Linked DNA regions of Lichenibacterium dinghuense. The protein of the gene in region 2 binds, or shares a complex with, the protein of the main gene of each other region. Links are inferred from orthologs where the notes say so. Each region holds a gene or a part of one and is shown on either strand. Other genes may lie near its edges.

What was found.
Region 1: the proteins of dapF (region 2) and L7N97_RS05015 are in contact, whole or in part, in a solved structure (PDB 5YGU), measured with the Escherichia coli proteins. The link is inferred for Lichenibacterium dinghuense from one-to-one orthologs.

The regions. Positions count from the first base shown.
Region 1 is NZ_JAJLMN010000001.1:1,044,703-1,051,098, reverse strand. The notes cover bases 2,371-5,079. They hold L7N97_RS05015 (RNA pyrophosphohydrolase), read right to left. Parts: upstream 4,129-5,079; coding sequence 3,613-4,128; downstream 2,371-3,612. Other genes in these bases: L7N97_RS05005 (5-formyltetrahydrofolate cyclo-ligase), read left to right, coding at 4,508-5,079; msrA (peptide-methionine (S)-S-oxide reductase MsrA), read left to right, coding at 2,940-3,596; L7N97_RS05025 (hypothetical protein), read left to right, coding at 2,563-2,883. In the rest of the region: L7N97_RS05040 (IS110 family RNA-guided transposase), read left to right, coding at 1-275; L7N97_RS05035 (2OG-Fe(II) oxygenase), read right to left, coding at 599-1,702; more of L7N97_RS05005, read left to right, coding at 5,080-5,083; L7N97_RS05000 (TIGR00282 family metallophosphoesterase), read left to right, coding at 5,088-5,912; L7N97_RS04995 (toxic anion resistance protein), read left to right, coding at 6,074-6,396. UniProt on the Escherichia coli protein: Master regulator of 5'-end-dependent mRNA decay.
Region 2 is NZ_JAJLMN010000001.1:885,491-891,923, reverse strand. What follows is about bases 1,286-4,031. They hold dapF (diaminopimelate epimerase), read left to right. Parts: upstream 1,286-2,110; coding sequence 2,111-2,953; downstream 2,954-4,031. Other genes in these bases: L7N97_RS04270 (MiaB/RimO family radical SAM methylthiotransferase), read left to right, coding at 3,019-4,031; L7N97_RS04280 (CAP domain-containing protein), read left to right, coding at 1,417-1,914; L7N97_RS04285 (GyrI-like domain-containing protein), read left to right, coding at 1,286-1,406. Also shown: urease accessory protein UreG, read left to right, coding at 1-554; more of L7N97_RS04285, read left to right, coding at 669-1,285; more of L7N97_RS04270, read left to right, coding at 4,032-4,167; L7N97_RS04265 (GNAT family N-acetyltransferase), read right to left, coding at 4,175-4,672; L7N97_RS04260 (cation:proton antiporter), read right to left, coding at 4,669-6,252; L7N97_RS04255 (OprO/OprP family phosphate-selective porin), read right to left, coding at 6,285-6,433. UniProt on the Escherichia coli protein: Involved in the succinylase branch of the L-lysine biosynthesis and in the biosynthesis of the pentapeptide incorporated in the peptidoglycan moiety. Catalyzes the stereoinversion of LL-2,6-diaminopimelate (L,L-DAP) to meso-diaminopimelate (meso-DAP).

The DNA.
Region 1 (6,396 bases), 160 kb from region 2 along the record:
GCGAGACCGACATTCAGGGCAAGATCAGCCGATGCGGCGACGAACTGGCGCGAACGGCCCTGTACGAGGCCGCTAACGCGCTGCTCGTGCGCAGCCAGAAATGGTCCAGCCTGCGGGCCTGGGGCATGACGATCGCCAAGCATCGCGGCATGGCGCGGGCGCGCGTTGCCGTAGCCCGAAAGCTGGCCGTGGTCCTGCACCGGATGTGGAGCGACGGTACCGACTTTCGGTTCGGCACCGGGCCGACCACCGCGCCCGCCACCGTAGTTGCCTGACGCTCGGAGGACACCGCGGGCCGCCACCCGCACGAGCTTCACCTGAAAGGGTGATGTGGACCGTTCCCGTGGGGACGATCGGTAAGGCCACCTCGTTGAGAGTCTTGAGCCCGCGGCGACGTCGCGAGGTCGTGAAACAGATCGAGGGACCGAGCCGGACTGACCCCATCATGCGGCGGCGAAACGCCGACCGCGAAGAGAAGCGTGTGACCCGCGGGAACGGGACAAAAAACCTGACAGGAGCGCTTGACCTCCAGAGCCCCAATCAGAGAAGGCTCTGAGTCGCCGCCGGCGGCGACGCGGTCGTGCCGGCGGATGGCCGATCACTCCGCCGCTGCGCTGAGCATCCCCAAGGACCTCAATTGCTCCTCGCGGATCTTCGCTCCTGCTTCGTCGTAGACGAAGGGCAGGAAGGCGTAGCGGCGGCCGTAGGTCACCCGCGACACGGCGTGCAGGATCGCGGCCGGGAACACCACTGCCCAGCCCTGTGGAGCCTTGATGCCGCGCTGGCTGTATTCGGGGAAGCTCACTTCGCCGCCGTCGAAGTCCTCGCTGAGGTTGATCGAAACGGCGTAGCGGCGATGCGCGGTGAGCCCTGGGCCGTTGTCGCGGTGGGGGCGGAAATGGGCGTTGTCCTCGGCGGCGTAGCAGCCGACGATGTAGCGCTCCATGCGGGTGACCTTCGTGAAGAAGATGCGCTCGATCTCGGGCAATACCCGCCGCGCGATCGTGCCCTGCAGGCGGCGGATCAACTGCGGATCCTCGATGGTGAAGTCGCGGCGGCGCTTGAACGAATGGTCGTTCACCCCGACGCCGTTGCGGTAGATGCCCGACTCCGAGCCGCCGTCGGCGTCGTAAAGGCCGACGAGGTGGCGGCACAGCGCGCGGTCGAACACGTTGGGCAGCAGCAGCACCGGCACCGGCAACTCGAAGCCGGCGTAGTCCTTCGGCGCCGGCAGCTCGCGCAGCATGCGCAGCACCGCCTCGTGGTCCTCCGGCCCGGCGCCCAGCGGGACGTTGGCGAGGACGTGCAGCGTCGGGTCCACGACGAGCCAGAAGGGACGCGACGCTCCGGGCAGGCCCGACGCGCCCGGCTCGCGCGCGAGGGCGCCGCAGATGCGGGCTGCGGTGCCCGAGGCGTCGTCCATGAAACGGACACCCGGCAGCATGTCGGCGACGCGGCCCGCCGCCTTGTCGGCCGGGTCGCGCCCCATGCCGAAGAAGCAGGCCCGCTCGTCGTCGAACAGGTGGCGGCCGCCGCGCACCGCCGCCAGCGCGGCCGCGACGGCCGGTTCCGCGGCCGAGGCGTAGAACAGGAACACGAGGTAGCGTCCCGCCACCGTGTGGTAGCCGAAGGGCACGTCGGGCGCATCGCGCAGCGCGGCCCAGGGGAACAGGTCGCCGCGCGACAGGTTCACGAACGACATTCCCGCATCTTCCGCCACCGGCCCGCCCTCCGACGCGTGTTCCGATCGTTTCACCCCAGGTCTTAGCCAAGGCTAAGCGGCGTGACAACGGCCCCGGTGACGTCCGCAGGGCTCCGCACTCGGGTTGTCGGGATGCGTGAAGCCCGAGATCATGACGGCTGGGCAGCCTGCTCCCCAGGCAAGCCACGCCAGGGCAATCGCCTCAGGTTAACGCGGGCTGCGCGGCCGCGAGCGGGTCGACATGGCCTTCGCCTTCTCGGCCGCCTGCAACCTCGTCTGCCTGTCAAAGCTGCTCGCTGGACCAGAGGTGGCGTGAGGTGGCGGGGCATGGGCGCCTGTCCCGCCGCGACGAGCGCCAGCCCCGTCGCGGCGGCAGAGAAGCGGACGGCAAAAAGACCGACCCTCACGCTTTCCGCCATCTACCAGCCAAAAACAACGCAGGAAGAAGCTGAGAGGCTGGACGTCGATCCTTTTTCAGCGACCTGCTGGGGAACGGTCTGGGATATAGCTCAAATCGATGCCGAAAAGAACGATAAAAGCAATGTCTTAGGGGAAAACGTTGGCGGAGAGAGCGGGATTCGAACCCGCGATACGGTTTCCCGTATACACACTTTCCAGGCGTGCGCCTTCAACCACTCGGCCACCTCTCCGGCCGGCGCTCACGCGCCGGGCCGACCCGGAGGTCGGCGGGCCCCCGGTTGGCGGGGCCGACAGCGGTCTATCATCGGAGACGCGCCGAGCGCAACAGCCGGGCCGCGGTTTCCCCCCGCCGCGCGGCATCTCCCGCCGTGGTCCCGGAACGGGCTCCGTTGTAAGGCACCGGGGCGGGCCGCGCCGGCCCGCCCTTTCGACGGCGGTCCATGCTCCGGTTCCTGCTCCGCGCCATCGGCTTCGTGCTGGTGGCCGCCGCCTTCGCGACCCTGGTGGTGGACGGCAGCCGCTCCATCGCCGGCGGGCGCGCGCTCTTCTACACGCTGGGCGAGATCGCGGCCTGGCTCGGCGGGGCGCACTACGCCGCGGCGCTGGCCGCGGCGGGCGCCTGGCCCGGCCCGGCCCAGCGCCTCGTGGCCGGGGTGCTCGCCGTGCCGGGTTTCGCCGTCACCGGGGCTCTCGGCCTGCTGCTCCTCTACGCCGGGCGCCCGCCGGCCGCCGGCGTCGGCGCGTCGAGCCGCCGAGCCTGAATTTCCGCGGCGTCGTCCCCATATCTGCACCGTCGCGGCTTTCGGAGACGATCCCCATGCTGTTCCGCAAGAAATCCACCCTGCCCACGGCCGCCGAGGCCCTGCCGGGCCGGTCCACCCCGCTGCCCACGCTGGACCGGCACCTCGTGCTCGGCACGCCGCTGAAGGGGCCGCACCCCGCCGGCACCGAGGTCGCCTATTTCGGCATGGGCTGCTTCTGGGGCGCCGAACGGCTGTTCTGGCGCCTGGGCGATGGCATCGTCACCACGGCCGTCGGCTACCAGGGCGGCGAGACGCCGAACCCCACCTACGAGGAAACCTGCACCGGCATGACGGGCCACGCCGAGGTGGTGATGGTGGCCTTTGATCCGGCCAAGGTGAGCTACGGGGCGCTGCTGAAGCTGTTCTGGGAGGAGCACGACCCGACACAGGGCATGCGCCAGGGCAACGACGTCGGCACGACCTACCGCTCGGCGATCTACACCACGACCCCCGCGCAGCTCGCCGAGGCCGAGGCGTCCAAGGCGGCCTATGGCCGGGCGCTGGCCGCCGCCGGCCGCGGGCCGATCACGACCGAGATTCGCCCGGCGCCGGAGTTCTTCTTCGCCGAAACCTACCACCAGCAGTACCTGCAGGCGAACCCGCGCGGCTATTGCGGCCTCGCCGGCACGGGCGTGTCCTGCCCGGTGGGCCTGGGCGTCGCGGCCGAATGAGCCGCGCGGGCGGACATCAGCCGCTGAGCGGCTCGTGCGCCCCCAGCGGCCGGAAGCTCTCGACCACGCTCTCGTAGACCTGGCGCTTGAACGGGATGATGAGCTCGGGCAGGCGCTCGATCCGCTCCCAGCGCCAGGCGTCGAACTCGGGCTTGAGGCCGTGCTCGGGTATGTCGATGTTGATCTCGCGCTCGTCGCCCTCGAAGCGGAAGGCGAACCACTTCTGCTTCTGGCCGCGGTAGCGCCCCTTCCAGTTGCGGCGCGTGAGGTCGGCCGGCAGGTCGTAGGTGAGCCAGTGCGGCGCCTCTGCCATGAAGGACACGCTCGACACGCCGGTCTCCTCCCGGAGCTCGCGCAGGGCCGCCGCGCGCGGCGCTTCGCCCGCGTCGATGCCGCCCTGCGGCATCTGCCACTCGTACCCCTGGGCGGCGGGATCGGCGGCGCGCTTCGACCGGCGGCGCCCGATGAAGACGAGCCCGTCGCGGTTGAACAGGGTGATGCCCACGCAGGGCCGGTAGGGTGAATGGGGCATGGTCGACGTCCGACGGCCGGAGTTTCTCTTCGCTGCGCCCAATTTCGCCGATTTCGGCCGAAGCAGAAGAAAAAACTTGCGTCCGCGCCGCCGCATCCCCCGCCACCGCGACGCGTCCCGGCTGGGATCGCCGCGGCGGGACGCGTGCCGTGCCGCGGGGGGCTGGATTTCCGGCGAGGCTCGGCCTACATCGGTCGGGCGGAGCTGCGGGGTGCGTGAGGACTGTATTCCCGGGGCCTTATCGATTCCAACGGGAGCTGTCCCTGTTCTCGACCGTGGTCTTGAGCACACGGCGCCCACCTACGTTGTAGGTTCCCGGGATCGATATCCCACGGCCACTGCGGCCCCGCACTGTTGTCCACGTCGGCGCGAGGCCCTCATGGCGTCCGTCGACAAGACCGAGGTCCGCGCCCGCGCGCTGGCGTGCCGCGCCGCGGTCGGGCCAACCGGGAGGGCTTCCTTCGCCCGCCTCCTGGCCGAGGCCGGGCTCGACCTCGCCCGGCGCCGGTTCCCCTCGGCCGTCTCCGTCTTCCTGCCGATCCGCGGCGAGCCGGACACGCGCCCGCTGCTCGACGCCCTCGCGGGCGCGGGCATCCGCACCGCGCTGCCCGCGACGCCGCCGCGGGGCGAGCCGCTGCGCTTCCGCGCCTGGCGGCCGGGCGACCCGCTCGTGCCGGGCCGCTTCGGCACCGCCGAGCCGGCGCCCGAGGCCGCCGAGCGCGACCCCGACCTCCTGTTCGTGCCGCTCGCCGCCTTCGACCGGCGCGGCTTTCGCCTCGGCTACGGGGCGGGCTTCTACGACGGCGCGCTGGCCCGCCTGCGGGCCGTGAGGCCCGTCCTCGCCGTCGGCGTCGCCTTCGCGGCGCAGGAGGTGCCGGCCGTCCCCACCGAGCCCCACGACCAGCCGCTCGACGCCGTCCTGACGGAGCGCGGCCTCACCCTTTTCGGAGACTGAACCCTTGCGCATCCTCTTCGTCGGCGACGTGATGGGGCGCTCCGGGAGGGCCGCGGTGGCGGCTGAGCTGCCCAACCTGCGCGCGCGCTGGCGGCTCGACCTCGTGGTGGTCAACGGCGAGAACGCGGCCGGCGGCAAGGGCATCACCGAGAAGATCTGCGACGAGATCCTGGATGCGGGTGCCGACGCGGTCACGCTCGGCAACCACGCCTTCGACCAGCGCGAGGCCCTGGTGTTCATCGACCGCCAGCCCCGCCTCGTGCGGCCGCTGAACTACCCGCCCGGTACGCCCGGCCGCGGCGCCGCCCTGGTCGACCTCCACGACGGCCGCCGCGCGCTCGTCCTCAACGTGATGGGCCGCGTCTTCATGGATCCGCTCGATGACCCCTTCGCCGGGCTGGAGCGCGAGATCGAGGCCTGCCCGCTCGGCGTGGCCTGCGACGCGGTGGTGGTCGACGTCCACGCCGAGGCGACGAGCGAGAAGGTGGCGCTCGGCCACGTGCTCGACGGCCGGGCCTCGCTCGTCGTCGGCACCCACACCCACATCCCCACGGCGGACGGCCGCGTGCTGCCGGGCGGCACGGCCTACCTGACCGACGCCGGCATGACGGGCGACTACGACAGCGTGATCGGCGTCGCCAAGGAGGAGCCGATCCGCCGCTTCGTCCAGCGCACGCCCGGCTCCCGCTACGAGCCCGCCGACGGCCCCGCGACCCTCTGCGGCATCGCGGTCGAGACCGACGACCGCACGGGGCTCGCCGTGAGGGTCGCGCCCGTCCGGATCGGCGGGCTGCTGTCGCCGGCCGTGCCGGAGTTCTGGGAAGGGTAGCGTCGCCGTCTGGCGTCGCTAGGGGGATCGATGTAGCCTCGGCGCCGTGGCTTCGCTCCGCACTCTCGCCGTCAACCTCGCCGCCGTCGTCGGGCTGCTCGCCGCGGGCGCGGCGCCGTCCGACCGCCCGCCGGCGCCCGGACCATGACCGAGGCTCGACCGTGACCGCCGCCGACCCCCACGCCGCCCCCACGGCCGCCGCCGTGCCCGACCTCGCCGCCCGGTGGGACGCCGAGCGCAGGCTCGACCTCGCGCGGCTGTCGCCCGACGACCGCGCCGCGGCCGAGCGGATCGCCGCGGAGCTGCCGGCGCTCGACGGCGCCGCCGTCAACGGCTTCGGCGCCGACACCCAGACCCGCGCCAACAGCTTCCTGGACGAGCTGCTCGACGGCATCCGTACGGCCGACGCCGGCGTGTCCGGGCGGCTCTTGGCCGAGCTCGCCAGCGGCGTGAAGGCGCTCGACATCCCCGGCCTCCGGCGCGA
Region 2 (6,433 bases):
CGCTGATGGAGCAGCTCTGCAAGCGGCTGCGCGACCACCACGGCATCGCCGCCATCACCAACGACATCTACACAAAGGAGGACGCCGAGATCCTGGCGCGCGCCGAGGCGCTCCCGCTCGACCGCATCCTCGGCGTCGAGACCGGCGGCTGCCCCCACACGGCCATCCGCGAGGACTGCTCGATCAACCTCGCGGCCGTGGACGACCTCAACCGGCGCTTCCCGGACCTCGACCTGATCCTGATCGAGTCGGGCGGCGACAACCTCGCCGCCACCTTCTCGCCGGAGCTCGCCGACCTCACCGTCTACGTGATCGACGTGTCGGGGGGCGAGAAGATCCCCCGCAAGGGCGGCCCCGGCATCACCCGGTCGGACCTGCTCGTCATCAACAAGACCGACCTCGCGCCCCTGGTCGGTGCCTCGCTCGACGTCATGGAGCGCGACACGGAGCGGATGCGGCGCGGCAAGCCCTACGTCTTCTCCAACATGAAGTCGGGCGACGGCGTCGACACGGTCATCGACTTCATCCGGCGCAGGGGCGGGCTCGGCGCCTGAGCGGGCGCTTGAGCTTGCCGTTAGCCTGTTCCCATTCCGGCCCATCCGTCGGATAAGATGCGCCGGAGCGCGTCGCCGCGGGATCGCCGCGGCTCCTTCTCGGGACACAGCAGAATGGCTTTCAACGGATTCCTTCGCTGCTTCGGCCGGCTGGCCCTGACCGCGGCGGTGGCGGGCGGGCTCGCGGCGACGGGTGCCCGCGCGCAGACCACGCCGGCGCAGACCACCGCCCCGGCGCCGGCCGTCCCCGCGGCTCCGGCGACGCCCGCCCCCGCGACGCCGGCTCCGCCGCCCGCGGACGCGCCCGCCACCCCGGCGCCGACCGCCCCCGCCCCTTCCGCGCCCGACGCCAGCGCCGCCGCGCCCGCGGCGCCGGGCGACAATTCCATCAGCCAGACCCTGACGCTGCAGCCCCACCCCGTGGTGCAGATCAGCGGCCAGTCGACCTGGGACGACGGCTTCAAGTCGCTCAACGACAGCTTCACCAAGCTCAACGAGCAGCTCGCCAAGGACAAGATCCAGCCGACCGGCCATCCCATGGCGGTCTTCACCGAGACCGACGACGCCGGCTTCAAATACACCGCCATGGTGCCGGTGGCGGCCGACCCCGGCGCCAAGCCCGCCGACATGCCGGCGGACGAGTCCTTCGGCCTGTCGCCCGGCGGCAAGGTGATGAAGTTCCAGCACCGCAGCGCCTACGACGACATCGACTCCACCTACGAGGCCATCACGGCCTACCTCGACGAGAAGGGCCTCGAAGCCAAGAACATGTTCGCCGAGGAATACCTCAACCGCACCAAGAGTTCGGACGACAACTCGCTCGAGGTCGACATCTACGTCTTCCTGAAGTGACGTCGCGGCGGTGCTGAGGCGAGTCCTCCGCGCGGGCGCGCCGGCGCTGGCCGCCATCGCGCTGGCCGGCTGCTCCACCCTGCCCGCGCCCGAAGGGGCGCCGCGGGTCGTCGGCGCCGGTCCCCTGCCGGTCGACGTCGAGGCGGCCCGGCGCGCCATCGCGCTCTACCGCTCGGCGCACGGGCTCGGCGCCGTCGAGGTCGACCCCGCGCTCAACCGCGTGGCGCAGCGCCAGGCCGACGCCATGGCGCGGGCCGACACGCTGAGCCACACGCTGGCGGGCGAGCTCGGCGCACGCGTGGCGGCGGAAGGGATCAAGCGCGGCGCCGAGGCCGAGAACGTGTCGGCCGGCTATCCGAGCTTCGAGCGCGCGCTCCTCGGCTGGCAGCATTCGCCGGGCCACGACGCCAACCTGCTCTACCGCCCCATCCGCCGCATCGGCATCGCGGCCGCCGCGGCGCCGGGCACGCGCTACAAGACCTACTGGGCGCTGGTGATGACGGACTGACGTCGGCGGTCCGGTCTCCGGCCGCCGAACACCGCGCCCCCCGTGTCGCCCCGGGCCGAGCGCCGCAGGCGCGAACGACCCGGGATGACGAGCGTCCAGAGCCTGCGTCCGGTCACGAGGTCCACACCGCCCGCCCGACATCCGCGGATCCGGCGCCGGGGTTGTCGCGGCCCCCGGCCCGTGCCACCTCTCGCCCATGCTCCGCTATGCCAAGATGAACGGGGCCGGCAATTCCATCCTGGTGGTGGACGAGCGCGGCGCCCCTCCGGCCCTCACGGGCGACACCGCCCGCGCCCTGTGCCGCGGGCCGCTCGCCTTCGACCAGCTCATGGCGCTGTCGGACGGCCCCGACGAGGGCGCCATCGCGGTGCGGATCTTCAACACGGACGGGTCGCGCGCCGGCGCCTGCGGCAACGGCTCGCGCTGCGTCGCCTGGTTCGTGGCCGAGACGGGCGGCGGCGACGCGGTGGTGCTCGACGTCGACGGCACCCGCGTGTCGTGCCGGCGCGACGGGCCGCTGCGTTTCACGGTCGACATGGGGCCGCCGCGCTTCGGTTGGCGCGACATCCCGCTGCGGGAGGCGGCCGACACGCTCAACCTCGACCTCGGCGACGCGCTCCAGGACGCGGGGCTGGAGCGGCCGGCCGCCGTCAGCATGGGCAACCCGCACGCCGTCTTCTTCGTGCCGGACGCTGAGGCGATCGACCTCGCCGCGGTCGGCCCCCGCTTCGAGCACCACCCCATGTTCCCGGACCGCGCCAACGTGTCCTTCGCCGAGGTGCGGGGGCCGGGGGAGATCCGGCTCAGGGTGTGGGAGCGCGGCGCCGGCGCCACGCTGGCCTGCGGCTCGGCGGCCTGCGCCACGGTGGCGGCCGCGGCCCTGCGCGGGCTCACCGGCCGGCGCGCCCGCGTGCTGCTGCCGGGCGGCGAGCTCGCGATCGACTGGAGCGCCGGCGGCCCCGTGCTGATGACCGGCCCCGTGGAGCTGGAGCACCGCGGCCGCCTCGACCCCGCGACGGGCGGCACGGCCCCGTGGTGAGCGGGCCGGGCGGCGTCGCGGTCGTCACCTTCGGGTGCCGGCTCAACATCGTCGAATCCGAGGCCATGCGGGCCGCGGCGCTCGCGGCCGGCCACGCCGACCTCACGATCGTCAACTCCTGCGCCGTGACCTCGGAGGCCGTGCGCCAGGCCCGGCAGGCGGTGCGCCGCGCCGCGCGGACCCGGCCGGGCGCGCCGATCGTGCTGACGGGCTGCGCCGCCGAGGTCGACGCCGCGCTGCGCGCCATGCCCGAGATCTCGCGCGTGCTCCCCAACGCCGGCAAGGCCGATCCCGCCGCCTGGGCGCGGCCCGGCCACGCGCCCGCCCCCGCTGCCCCGCCGGTCTTCGGGCCCGGCGCCGCGGGCGGACACACGCGCGGCTTCGTCGAGATCCAGAACGGCTGCGACCACCGCTGCACCTTCTGCGTGATCCCCTTCGGGCGCGGCGCGTCGCGCTCGCGCGCGCCCGAGCGGGTCGTCGCGGAGGTGCGCGGCCTCGTCGCGGCCGGCGCCGCCGAGGCTGTGCTGACCGGCGTCGACGTCACCTCCTACGACGCGGACGGCCTCCGCCTCGGGGCGCTGCTGAAGCGCGTCCTGCGCGAGGTGCCGGAGTTGAAGCGCCTGCGCCTGTCCTCCATCGACTGCGTCGAGGCCGACCGGGACCTCCTCGACGTGGTGGCGGACGAGACCCGCTTCATGCCGCACCTGCACCTCTCCCTGCAGCACGGCTCCGACCTCGTCCTGAAGCGCATGAAGCGCCGCCACGGCCGCGCCGAGGCGGTGGCGTTCTGCGAGGCGGTGCGGCGGCTGCGGCCCGGCATCGCCCTCGGCGCCGACCTGATCGCCGGCTTCCCGACCGAGACCGACGCCCACGCCGCGGAGTCGCTGGCGCTGGTCGCGGACTGCGGGATCGCATTCCTCCACGTCTTCCCCTTCTCGGCCCGGCCCGGCACGCCCGCGGCCCGCATGCCGGCCGTGCCGGGCGACGCCGTGCGGGCGCGGGCCGCGGCGCTGCGGGCCGCGGGCGAGGCCGCGCTGGCGCGCCACCTCGACCGCCACGCCGGCACGCGCGCTGCCGTGCTGGCCGAGCGCGGCGGCCGGGGGCGGATGGAGGATTTCTCCCCCGTGCGGCTCGGCGAGGGCGTGGAGCCGGGGCGCATCGCCGAGGTGGACATCGCGGGCCACGACGGGCGGGAGCTGCTCGCCGGCCCGTGACGACCCCTCAGCCCAGCGTCTTCTGCATCCACAGGAGGTCTAGCCAGCGGCCGAACTTGCGCGCGGCCTGGGGCATCAGCCCGACGCGGACGAAGCCGTGCCGCTCGTGCAGCGCGACCGAGGGCGCGTTCTCGGCGTCGATGGCGCCCAGCATGACGTGGACGCCGAGTGCCCGCGCCCGCGCCTCCAGCGCCGGCATCAGTTGCCCCGCCACGCCGCGGCGCTGGAAGGCGGGCGCCACGTAGATCATGTGCTCCACCGTCGCGGCGAAGCCGTCCTGCGGGCGGAACGGGCCGAAGGAGGCGTAGCCCGCGACGGCGTCGCCCTCGGCCGCCACGAGGAACGGCAGGCCCGCGGCCCGCCGCCCCGCGACCAGGGCGCGCCGGTCGGCGAGGTCGGCCGGGTGGGCGTTGTAATGCGCCGTCGAGGTCGCGACCACGTGGTTGTGGATGGCGAGGATCTGCGGCAGGTCCTCGTCCCGCGCGTCCCGGACCACGATCGTCATCGCCGTTCCTCCTCCGGTGCCGGGAGAGCGCGGCCGCGGCGCCGGGCGTTGCCCTCGGCCCAGTCGAGCTCCTCCTCGACGTCCCGGAAGGCGTCCTCGCCGATGGCGTGGTCGCGCCGCATCCGCAGCAGGGTTTCGCGCTCCGCCGCGATGGCGGCCATGCGGAGCTTGCCAAACATCCGGGGGCGCAGGTGGCGCATGGCCTCGTCCTGCAGCACCACCGAATATTCCTTGCGCAGGATGGCGGCCTCGGGCTCGTCGACGCCGTCGAGCGAGCGGATGGCGGCGCGCGTCGCCTCCTGGCGGGCGGCGGCGCGCTCGCGCTCGCCGCGGCCGTCGTCGTCGAGCCCGAGCCAGGCGAGCAGCGGCCCGAGCGTGAGGCCCTGGATCACCAGCGTGCCGAGCACCACCGAGAAGGCCGCGACGATCACGAGGTCGCGGTGCTCGGCGTTGCCGAGGGCGCCGTCGAACGGCAGCGCGAGGGCGGTCGCGAGCGTGAGCAGCCCGCGCATGCCGCACCAGCCCACCACCAGCGCGCTCTTGTAGGAGCGGAGCGCCGGCGTGCGCTGCTCGGGCGGCAGGGTGAACCGCTCGATGAGGCGCACCAGCGCGTTGTAGGTGAACGTCCAGGCGAGGCGCACGGCGATCACGGTGGCCAGGATGGCGAGGCCGAAGCCGACGTAGCGCGTGACGCCGCCGGGGATGGCGTCGCCGATGTCCTGGAGCTGCAGGCCGATCAGGATGAAGGCCAGCGCGTTCAGCACGTAGACCGCCACCTCCCAGACCGCGAAGGAGCCGCGGCGCACCTCCGCCTTCTGGACGCTCGACGTGCGGTGGGCCAGCACCAGCGCGTAGACCACCATGGTCAGCACGGTCGAGACTTCGAGCTTCTCGGCCACGATCCAGACCGCGAAGGTGGCGACGAACTGCGTCACCACCGAGATGGCGAGGTCGGCGATGCGGCCGGCGAGCAGGATGTAGAGCCGGGCCAGGGCCCAGCCGAGCGCGACGGAGCCCAGCGAGTTCAGCAGGAACAGCGGCACGGCGTGGCCGGCCGTCAGCTCCGTGCCGACCGCCGCCGCCACGGCCAGGCGGTAGACCAGCAGCGCGCTGACGTCGTTGAGCAGGCCCTCGCCTTCCAGGATTACCACGAGCCGGCGGGGCGGCGACAGGCGGCCCAGGATGGCGGTGGCCGAGACGGGGTCGGGCGGCGACACCACGGCGCCGAGCGCCACCGCGACCGACCAGGGCATGCCGGGCACGAGCCACCGCGCCACGAGGGCCACCGCCGTGATGGTGAGCGCCACGGCGACCAGCACGAGGCCCGTCACCGGGACCCAGTTCTCGCGCAGGTCGCGCGGCGAGGCGTCGAAGGCCGCGTCCAGGATCACCGGCGCCACGAACAGGGTGAGAGCGAGGTCGGGCTCGAGCCGGATCCCCGGCACGTAGATGGGCGACACCGCCAGCGCCGTGCCGGCCAGCGCCAGCAGCACCGGATAGGGCGCGCCGATGCGGTTCGCGAGCGCGGTCAGCACCGCGCCTCCGAGCAGCAGGGCGATGAGGAGTTCGAAGAGCGCCATGGCGGCAGCTTAGGCGGTGCAATGCCGCCGCGCTACCAATAGACCTGCGCCCGCCCGATCAACTGGTCGCTGTCGACGCGCCGGCCCGTGACCGAGGCCGCCGACGGATCGGCCCGCGCGTGGACGTAGTCGACCGTCAGGCGCAGGTTCGCGTCCGGATACCAGTTGACCCCCACCGAGC